3 regions of the Frankia sp. CeTa3Moorea genome follow, and region 1 is predicted to be linked to each of the others. Evidence: predicted binding sites of a transcription regulator. Region 1 holds the regulator's gene; each other region holds the start of a gene.
What was found. The regulator LexA, encoded in region 1, represses DNA repair genes until DNA is damaged. The targets are predictions, from matches to a motif close to CGAACNNNNGTTCG.
Positions count from the first base shown of each region.

Region 1 (3,273 bases):
GCGTATGGACGTCGGGTTCCCCGCGGTCGGCCGAGAGCTCCATGGCGGAGCTCGCGGCGCTCGCCACGACCGCCGGTTCGGTGGTGCTCGACGCGCTCGTGCAGCGTCGCGACCGGCCGGATGCCGCGACTTACGTCGGTTCGGGCAAGGCCCGCGAGCTCGCCGAGGTCGTCGCGGCGACCGGCGCGGACACGGTGGTCTGCGATGGCGAGCTCACCCCGGGTCAGCTGCGGCAGCTGGAGGAGGTCGTCAAAGTAAAGGTCATCGACCGGACGGCCCTCATCCTGGACATCTTCGCCCAGCACGCGACCTCTCGCGAGGGCAAGGCCCAGGTCGAGCTCGCGCAGTTGCAGTACATGCTGCCCCGGCTGCGTGGGTGGGGTGAGTCGATGTCGCGGGCCGCGGCCAGTGGCGGCGGCCGGGCGCCCATCGGTACCCGCGGTCCCGGTGAGACGAAGATCGAGACCGATCGTCGGCGGCTGCGGGCCAGGATGGCGCGGTTGCGCCGCGAGCTCGCCGCGATGACGACCGTGCGGGAGACCAAGCGTTCCGCCCGGCGGCGGGGCGAGGTCCCCAGCGTGGCGATCGCCGGTTACACCAACGCCGGTAAGTCGTCGCTGCTCAACCGGCTGACCGGCGCGGGTGTCCTGGTCGAGGACGCGCTGTTCGCCACCCTCGATCCGACCGTGCGGCGGGCGACCCTGCCGGACGGCCGGGCCTTCACCCTGACCGACACCGTCGGATTCGTCCGGCATCTGCCGCATCAGATCGTCGAGGCGTTCCGCTCGACGCTGGAAGAGGTCGCCGATGCCGATCTCATCCTGCACGTTGTGGACGGATCATCGCCGGATCCGGCCGCGCAGATCTCCGCCGTGCGCGAGGTTCTCAACGACATCGACGCGGGCGGCGTTCCCGAGCTGATCGTCGTCAACAAGGTGGACGCCGTGGAGCCGACGGTCGTCGCGGGGCTGCGCCAGCTCGCCCCGGACGCCGTGTTCGTCTCGGCACGCACGGGCGAGGGGCTGGCCGCGCTGGTCGACGCGCTCTGTGCCCGGGTGCCGCATCCCGACGTGGAGATGCGCGTGCTCGTGCCCTACACCCGGGGCGACTTGGTCTCCCGGGTGCACGCGAACGGCGAGGTGCTCACGATGGAGCACACTGAGACCGGTACCCGGCTGTCCGCCCGGGTTTCCTCGGGACTCGCGGCGGAGCTGCACGCCTACCGGGCCTGAGCCCAGGAGCGATCAGACGCGAGGCAACCCGGCCGGCCGCCCGACGGGCGGCCGGCCGATCCACATCAAACCCTGCGGAGCACAGCCACGATCCGGCCGAGGATGGTCGCATCCTCACCGGGGATGTCGGCGAAGGCCGGGTTCTCCGGATGTAGCCAGATCTTGCCGGCCCGAACCCGCAGACGCTTGACCGTCGCCTCCCCGTCGATCATTGCGGCGACGATCTCCCCGTTGTCCGCGACCGGCTGCTGGCGGACGACCACCCAGTCACCGTCGCAGATCGCCGCGTTGATCATCGAGTCGCCGACGACCCGGAGCAGGAACAGAGTGCCCTCGCCGACGATCTCCCTGGGTAGCGGGAAGACGTCCTCGACCGCCTGCTCGGCCAGGATCGGGCCACCGGCGGCGATCCGGCCCAGCACCGGCACGTAGGCCGCGTCCGACTTGCTTCCTTCGGTGGTGCCCGGCGCCGCCTCACCGACGATGGGAATCGTGCCCGCCACCGTCGTCGCGCCCGCGCCCACATCCGCGCGTCGCCGGGGGTGCTCGACGGTCAGCACCTCCATCGCTCTCGGGCGGTTCGGGTCCCGCCGCAGGTAGCCCTTCTCCTCGAGCACCTTGAGCTGGTGAGCCACACTACTGGTGCTGGTGAGGCCGACCGCCTCACCGATCTCCCGCACGCTGGGCGGATATCCGCGCCGCTCCACCGCGGCCCGGATGACCTCCAGCACCTTGCGCTGCCGGGGGGTCAGGCCCGCGTCCGCGGGGCCTTCGGGAAAGGCTCGCACGTTGCCGCGGGTTCCGCCCCGGCGCGTACCCCTGCCTTGGCTAGTCATCGCTTACCGCTCTCCTCGTCGCGTTTTTCTTCCGCCGTGCGGCCACCGGCCGGCCGGTGGCCGCACGGCGGACCGTCCCGCTCCGGAAGCCGTCACCCACCGACTCGCCGCCGTCCGTGACCGAGGGAAACCGCCCGGTTCACACCCGATCGACTCGACGGTAACCGGCGGGTCGCAGAATCTCAAACGTCTGTTCGAGCGTGTTCCTGGCGGTTTCCGGTTCCCGATGCGACAATCGACCACGCGTTCGATCGAACGAAGGTTCGATCTTCGGCGTTCGGTGTCGTCGGAACGGGAGGGTGCCATGGGATCCGCACACAGGGCGCGGGTCGTCGACCTGTCGACGGCCAGGGACCGGGCGGGTCGCCGGCCGGCGGGATACCCGCCGGGTCGCCCGCCCGCACCCCCGCCGCTCCGGCTGACCCGGCGGGGTCGGGTGGTGGTGGTATCGATTGTCGTGGCGGTTGTCGTGGCGGTGGCAATCATGATCATGCCTGGGGTGTCGATCGCCGGGCCGGATGCCGCGGAGGCGCCGCGGCGCCATCTGGTCGTGCCGGGGGAGACGCTGTGGGCGGTGGCGGTGGCGCTCGACGAGAGCGCCGACACCCGGGTCGTGGTGGACCGGCTGATGCGGCTGAACCACCTGCGGTCGCCACTGATCACCCCGGGCCAGTCGTTACTCCTTCCCTGACGCCCGGCTTCCCCGGCTTCCCGGGTCCACGAGTGTCTCGGCGCGGGGGCTCGCGCACCGTCGTCTTTCGTCCACGTGCGGTGCCGCGTGCGGTGCGGACCACACGGACCATACGGGGGTGCTGTCCCCATCTCTGGGGCCGTGCGCTACCTTGGACACAACATCTGGTGCTTACCGGGGTGTAAGTCACCCACAGGTTGTTCCACAGGTCTTCCACGGGGAGCTGGCGGTCCATCCACAAGGTGGTCCGTCCGGCGTGGATGCCGGGTCCTCAACGGTGTCCCGTCGTCCCCGGTCCGGGGCGGTCGGCTCCGGCGCGGGCGAAGGAGGCGTAGCGCGTGCGGTGCCCGTTCTGCCGGCATCCGGACAGTCGCGTCGTCGACAGTCGGGAGGCCGAGGAGGGTTCGGCGATCCGCCGCAGGCGGTCCTGCCTGTCCTGCGGTCGCCGGTTCACTACGATGGAGGAGGCGTCCCTTCAGGTTCGCAAGCGCAGCGGGGCGGCCGAGCCGTTCAG
Region 1 is NZ_CDXDOR010000036.1:27,318-30,590, reverse strand. Features, by position in the region: gene hflX (GTPase HflX) at 1-1,232, shown strand, start outside; gene lexA (transcriptional repressor LexA) at 1,298-2,068, opposite strand; gene AC08OV_RS09190 (LysM peptidoglycan-binding domain-containing protein) at 2,373-2,759, shown strand; gene nrdR (transcriptional regulator NrdR) at 3,098-3,273, shown strand, end outside.

Region 2 (3,273 bases), on a different contig from region 1:
ACCGTGTCCTCCCGGTACAGCAGGATCACTGCGTCGGCGTCCTGCTCCAGGCTTCCGGACTCGCGCAGGTCGGAGACCTGGGGACGCTTGTCGGCCCGCTGCTCGGAGGCGCGGTTGAGCTGGGAGATGGCGACCACCGGAACGTCGAGCTCCTTGGCGAGCAGCTTCAGCGACCGCGAGATCTCGCTGACCTCCTGCTGACGGTTCTCCACCTTCTTGGGCGACGACATCAGCTGCAGGTAGTCGAGGATCACCAGGCGCAGCTCGTTGCGCTGCTTCAACCGCCGGGCCTTCGCCCGGACCTCCATCATCGTCAGGTGCGGGCTGTCGTCGATGAACAGCGGGGCCGCCGCGACCTCGCCTATCCGGCGGGCCAGGCGACCCCAGTCGTCATCGGTGAGCCGGCCCGTGCGGATGTTCTGCAGGGACACCCGCGCCTCCGCGGACAACAGCCGCATGGTGATCTCCATGCGGCTCATCTCCAGCGAGAAGATGACCGACGCCATCCCGTTCTTGATCGACGCCGCCCGGGCGAAGTCCAGGCCGAGGGTCGACTTGCCCACGGCCGGCCTGGCCGCGACGATCCACAGCTGGCCGCCGTGCAGGCCGTTGGTCAGCTCGTCGAGGTCGACGAAACCGGTGGGCACCCCGGTCAGCGAACCGTCATGCCCCTGGATGGACTCGATCTCCTCCAGCGCCGGGTTGAGCAGCTCCCCCAGCGGCAGGTAGTCCTCGTTCGTCCGGCGCTCGGTCACCTCGTATACGGCCGCCTGGGCGCGGTCGACGACGTCGCTGACGTCCGGAGCCGCGCCGTAGGCGAGCTGCACGATGCGGGTGCCGGCCTCCGCGAGGCGGCGCAGGACCGCCTTCTCCGCGACGATACGGGCGTAGTACCCGGCGTTGGCCGCGGTGGGCACGCTCGAGATGAGGGTGTGCATGTAGGCCGGACCGCCCACCCGCTCGAGCAGATCGCGGCGGCCGAGCTCGGCGGCGACGCTGATGACGTCCGCAGGCTCCCCCCGGCCGTAGAGATCGCCGATGACCTCGTACACGAGGCCGTGCGCGGGACGGTAGAAGTCACCCGTCTGCAGAACCTCGACGACGTCGGCGATGGCGTCTTTCGACAGCAGCATGCCGCCGAGCACGCTCTGCTCGGCGGGCAGGTCGTGCGGAGGAGTCCGGTCGAACTCCGTACTCCCACCGGAACCACGCGAGATCTCGGTGACGCTCACGACGCACCCTCCCGGGACTCCCGTAGACCCGCATTCGAACGTATGTTCGTACAGATCGGAATCGCTGTCAACGGACCGCTCCGCCCCCGGTCAGCCGGGAGCTCCCAGCAGGGACCGGGCGGGCGGCCTCCGGTGAGCCTCTCGCCGGGCGCCGCCCGCGTCACCGAAGGAGACCTGGCCCGATCAGGCTAGAAGTACCTTCCTCAGTCTGGAGGGTCCGACCTTACGGACCGGCGGGCACCCCCACCAAAAAGTTATCCACAGGCCCTTGTGGAAAAGCTGTGGGCAACCGGCCGGAACCTGGGGAGGACATCGGGACGGAAACCGGAAACCTGTGGACACCCGAGACCACAGCCTCGACGAAACCCAGCTGGCAGGCGCCCGCATCGCGAGTGCCCTGTGGATAAGAAAAAGTTTCGGATCTGCTCGTCGCCCCTTGCCCCACGCACAACGAACTCCCCTGGCCGGCCGCCTGAGACGGTCGGCCAGGGGAGCCGGTACAGCGAGCGCGGCGGTACAGCGGGAGAAACGGCGGACGCCGCCGTCAGACCCGCCCGGCCTCGGGCCCATCCGGCCGCGATCAGGCCCGCCCAGCCCTGGTCAGGCCTGCGTGACCTGGAGCTTCACGGTCGCGGTCACCTCGGGGTGCAGATGCACGGCGACGGTGTAGGCGCCCAGGGACTTGATCGGCGTGGTGAGCTCGACACGGCGCCGGTCGAGCTCGGGGCCACCCGCGGCGGTCACCGCCTCCACCACGTCGGCCGCCGTTACGGAACCGAACAGGCGGCCTTCCTTGCCCGCCCGGCTGGTCAGCTCGACCTTGAGGCCACCGAGCTGACCGGCGATCTCCTGAGCGTGCCCGAGATCGCGGACCGCGCGGGCCGACCGGGCCCGCTTGATCTGCTCGACCTGACGCTCCGCGCCCTTGGTCGCGAGGATCGCGTACCGGCGGGGCACGAGGTAGTTGCGCCCGTACCCGTTCGCGACCTCCACGATGTCACCCGGGCTACCGAGACCGGGGACCTCCTGGGTCAGGATGAGCTTCATCACCACCCCCTACCGGGCCGAGGCGGTGTAGGGCAGCAGCGCCATCTCGCGGCTGTTCTTCACCGCCGTCGCCACGTCGCGCTGGTGCTGGCTGCAGTTACCGCTCACCCGACGGGCCCGGATCTTGCCCCGGTCGGAGATGTACTTGCGCAGCAGCGAAGTGTCCTTGAAGTCGATGTAGTCGACCTTGTCCTTGCAGAAAACGCAAACCTTCTTCTTGGGCTTGCGCACGGCCGCCTTGGCCATGGGTGTGCTCCTACCTCGTTGTGTCGTTCGCGAGGACGACGACCGGCCGCTCAAAACGGTGGCTCGTCGGAGTAGCCGCCGGCCGGTTGCGACCAGGGGTCATCGATGGGTGCTCCACCACTACCGCCGCCGTAGCTGCCGGCCGGAGCGCCCGCGGGAACACCGGCGGGGGCGCCGGGGGGGGCGCCGTAGCCGCCTCCGCCACCGCCCCCGTAACTGCTGCCACCACCGCCGCGCGCGGCCTTGACGACCTTGGCGGTGGCGTAGCGCAGGCTCGGGCCGATCTCGTCGACATCGAGCTCGATCACGGTACGCTTCTCACCCTCGCGGGTCTCGAACGACCGCTGCTTGAGGCGGCCGGTGACGATGACCCGAGCGCCCTTCTGCAGCGACTCGGCGACGTGCTCCGCCGCCTGGCGCCAGATGGAGCAGCGCAGGAACAGCGCCTCGCCGTCCTTCCACTCGTTGGTCTGGCGGTCGAGGGTGCGCGGCGTGGAGGCGACGGTGAAGCTGGCGACCGCGGCACCGTTCGGGGTGAACCTCAGTTCGGGGTCGTTGGCTAGGTTGCCGACGACAGTGATGACGGTTTCACCAGCCATGGGCACTCTCCCGGAGATCGGCGGCCCACGACGGCACGGGGACTGCCGTCGCCGCGGACCGGATCACGCCGCCGCCCGGCGGCTCTGACGTGGCTTCTTCGGCTCTGGAAGCCGGATGACCTTGGTGCGGATGACCGACTCATTGAGGA
Region 2 is NZ_CDXDOR010000001.1:65,878-69,150, forward strand. Features, by position in the region: gene dnaB (replicative DNA helicase) at 1-1,232, opposite strand, end outside; gene rplI (50S ribosomal protein L9) at 1,833-2,279, opposite strand; gene rpsR (30S ribosomal protein S18) at 2,289-2,525, opposite strand; gene AC08OV_RS00340 (single-stranded DNA-binding protein) at 2,576-3,124, opposite strand; gene rpsF (30S ribosomal protein S6) at 3,188-3,273, opposite strand, start outside.
Region 2: dnaB (replicative DNA helicase) is a predicted target of LexA. The motif match lies at 1,268-1,281, and genes of this name have one in related genera.

Region 3 (3,273 bases), on a different contig from region 1:
GGGCGGACCACCGCCACCGGGGCCGTTCCGCCCAGGAAGCGGGCGACCTCCTCGACCGGCCGCACCGTGGCGGACAGGCCGATCCGCTGGGCCGGGGTGTCCAGCAGGGCGTCCAGACGCTCCAGGCTCAGCGCGAGGTGGGCGCCACGCTTGGTGCCCGCCACCGCGTGGACCTCGTCGACGATCACCGTCCGGACGCCGCGCAGCGACTCCCGCGCGGCACTGGTGAGGATGAGGAAGAGCGACTCCGGGGTGGTGATCAGGACGTCGGGGGGCCGGGTGCCGAAACCGCGCCGTTCGGCGGCGGGGGTGTCGCCCGACCGCAGACCCACGGTCACGTCCGGCTGGGGTAGACCGAGCCGTTGCGCGGCGGAGCGTATCCCCGCGAGCGGCGCCCGCAGGTTCCGTTCGACGTCGACGGCCAGCGCCTTGAGCGGGCTGACGTAGAGCACCCGGCAGCGCCGGGTGGGCTCGGCCGGCGGCGTCGAGCGGGCCAGCGTGTCCAGCGACCACAGGAAGGCGGCCAGCGTTTTCCCCGAACCCGTGGGTGCGACGACCAGCGCGTTGCCGCCGGTGCGAATCGCCTCCCACGCGCCCCGCTGGGCGGGGGTCGCGGCGGTGAAGGCCGCGCCGAACCAGCTCCGGGTCGGGGCGGAGAACGCCGTGAGCGGATCCGGCGGATCGGGGGAAGTGAAGCCGGGCACGTTGACCAGTCTGCGTCGAGGGACCGACAACTTTCCGCCGGTGTGGTTCAGGCCGGGCCCGCCGTGGGGCCCGGCCTCGACCCGGTCGTGGTTCCCGCGACCGTGGTTCCCCCCGACCGTGGTTCCGCCGGTGGGAACCCCAACCGGGGATCCCCGGTGGGGATCCCCGACCAGGACCCCCTTGGGTGGTCCCGTCCCGTCCGGACGGTGCACACTGGCGAAGTGCGGTTGACCGAGTTCTGGGCGAAGATGAACACACGGTTCGGTTCCGCGTACGCAGAGTCGTTTGCGCGTGATCATGTGTTGTCCGGTCTCGGTGGCGCGACGGTCGAGGTGGCCCTGGCCCGTGGTGACGACGCCAAGACCGTCTGGCGAACCGTGTGCGAGGAGTTCGATGTGCCGGCGCGGGAGCGCTGAGCCACCGTCCGGTGTGTCGTCGGGTCGTCGAACGCATGTTCGTCTAGAGTCGTCCCTGTGCGGCTACTTGTCCACAGATCATCCTCGACCCTCGAAACTGTCGGACCCACGGCCTAACGTCATCCTCGTGGCCAAGACTCGACGACCTCAGCATGGAGTAGCTCCAATGGCAGGACTCGACCGTGAGAAGGCGTTGGATAACGCCTTGGCGCAGATCGACAAGCAGTTCGGCAAGGGATCGGTCATGCGGTTGGGGGACGACGCCAGGCCGCCGATCCAGGCCATCCCCACCGGTTCGATTGCTCTGGATGTCGCGCTCGGCATCGGCGGGCTGCCGCGGGGGCGCATCATTGAGATCTACGGCCCGGAGTCGTCCGGGAAGACGACCGTCGCCCTGCACGCGGTGGCGAACGCGCAGGCGGCCGGTGGTATCGCGGCGTTCATCGACGCCGAGCACGCGCTCGACCCCGAGTACGCGGGAAAGCTCGGCGTCGACACCGACGGTCTGCTGGTCTCCCAGCCGGATACCGGCGAGCAGGCGTTGGAGATCGCGGACATGCTTGTCCGGTCCGGCGCGCTGGACATCATCGTTATCGACTCGGTGGCCGCGCTGGTCCCGAGGGCCGAGATCGAGGGTGAGATGGGGGACAGCCACGTCGGCCTCCAGGCCCGCCTGATGTCCCAGGCTCTGCGCAAGATGACCGCGGCGCTGGCGAACTCCGGCACGACCGCGATCTTCATCAACCAGTTGCGCGAGAAGATCGGGGTGATGTTCGGCTCCCCGGAGACCACGACCGGTGGTAAGGCGCTGAAGTTCTATGCGTCGGTGCGCCTCGATGTCCGTCGTATCGAAACCCTCAAGGACGGCACGGAGGCCGTGGGTAACCGGACCCGCGTCAAGGTGGTGAAGAACAAGGTGGCGCCGCCGTTCCGGACCGCCGAATTCGACATCGTCTACGGAGGCGGTATCAGCCGGGAGGGTTCCCTGATCGACATGGGGGTCGAGCACGGCATTATTCGTAAGTCCGGTGCCTGGTACACCTACGACGGCGATCAGCTCGGCCAGGGCAAGGAGAACGCCCGGTCGTTTCTGCGGGACAACCCCGATCTGGCCAACGAGATCGAAAAGAAGATCAAGGAGAAGCTCGGCATCCTGCCCAGTCTCGAATCCGATGCCGTGGCGCCCGTCCCGGTCGATCTGTAGCCGATGGCAGGAGCAGATCCGGGGAATGCCGCGGCCGGTCCGTCGTTCGCCCGGACGGCCGTCGCGGCGGACGAAGAGCCGCGGCTGAAGGATCCGATCTCGGTCGCGCGGGAGATCTGTCTGCATCAGTTGGCGACCAGAGCGAGGAGCCGAGCAGAGCTTGCGGCGACCATGCGGCGACGAGGGGTCACCGATGAGATCGCCGGTGTGGTCCTCGACCGGTTGGCCGCCGTCGGTCTGATCGATGACGAGGCCTTCGCCGCCGCCTTCGTCTCCTCCGCTCGGGCCCGTCGTGGGCTGGGTAGGCAGGCCTTGGCCACAGAGCTGCGTAAGCGGGGAGTGGATCCGGACACCGTCGAGGCCGCCGTGGCGGTGGTCGGGGCGGACGACGAGGAGGAGGGCGCCCGCGAGCTCGTCCTTCGTCGGCTGCGGTCGATGGACCGCCTGCCCGAGCAGGTCCGTACCCGAAGGCTCCTCGCCATGCTGACCCGAAAGGGCTATCCGGTCGAACTGGCGGTCCGGGTCGTGAGCGAGCAAGTCGCTCAGGGGCTCGACGGCGGAGGTCGGATGGCCTGGGTGGTCGATGGCGACGAAGACGACGGCTCGGTGTGAGTGGTGGGGAGATTGAGCCTGGGCCGTCAATGCGCCCTTATTTCTTGACCAGGGATTGTGCGAGACCTAGTCTTTCTTGAAAGGTGACAGGACTCCCGCGGCGACGCGGTCTTGATAGCTCGTCCAACTTCACACGGAGGCAGCCGCTGCGAGTGGGTGCCCGAAGACGGTATGCTCGCCGGCCGGTCGACGTTGGATAGGCCGGTTCGGGAGGCCGTCCGGGCTCCATATCGCAATGGCGCAATCCGCGTGCTGCCCCTCTACGGCTGTGATCGTGCCGAGACGAGGGTCCTTCGCCGCTCCAGCCCGCCTGTGCGGGTCCGACGGAAGCGGAGG
Region 3 is NZ_CDXDOR010000128.1:6,231-9,503, forward strand. Features, by position in the region: gene AC08OV_RS18865 (ATP-dependent helicase) at 1-734, opposite strand, end outside; gene AC08OV_RS18870 (DUF3046 domain-containing protein) at 927-1,121, shown strand; gene recA (recombinase RecA) at 1,288-2,325, shown strand; gene recX (recombination regulator RecX) at 2,329-2,937, shown strand.
Region 3: recA (recombinase RecA) is a predicted target of LexA. The motif match lies at 1,150-1,163, and genes of this name have one in related genera.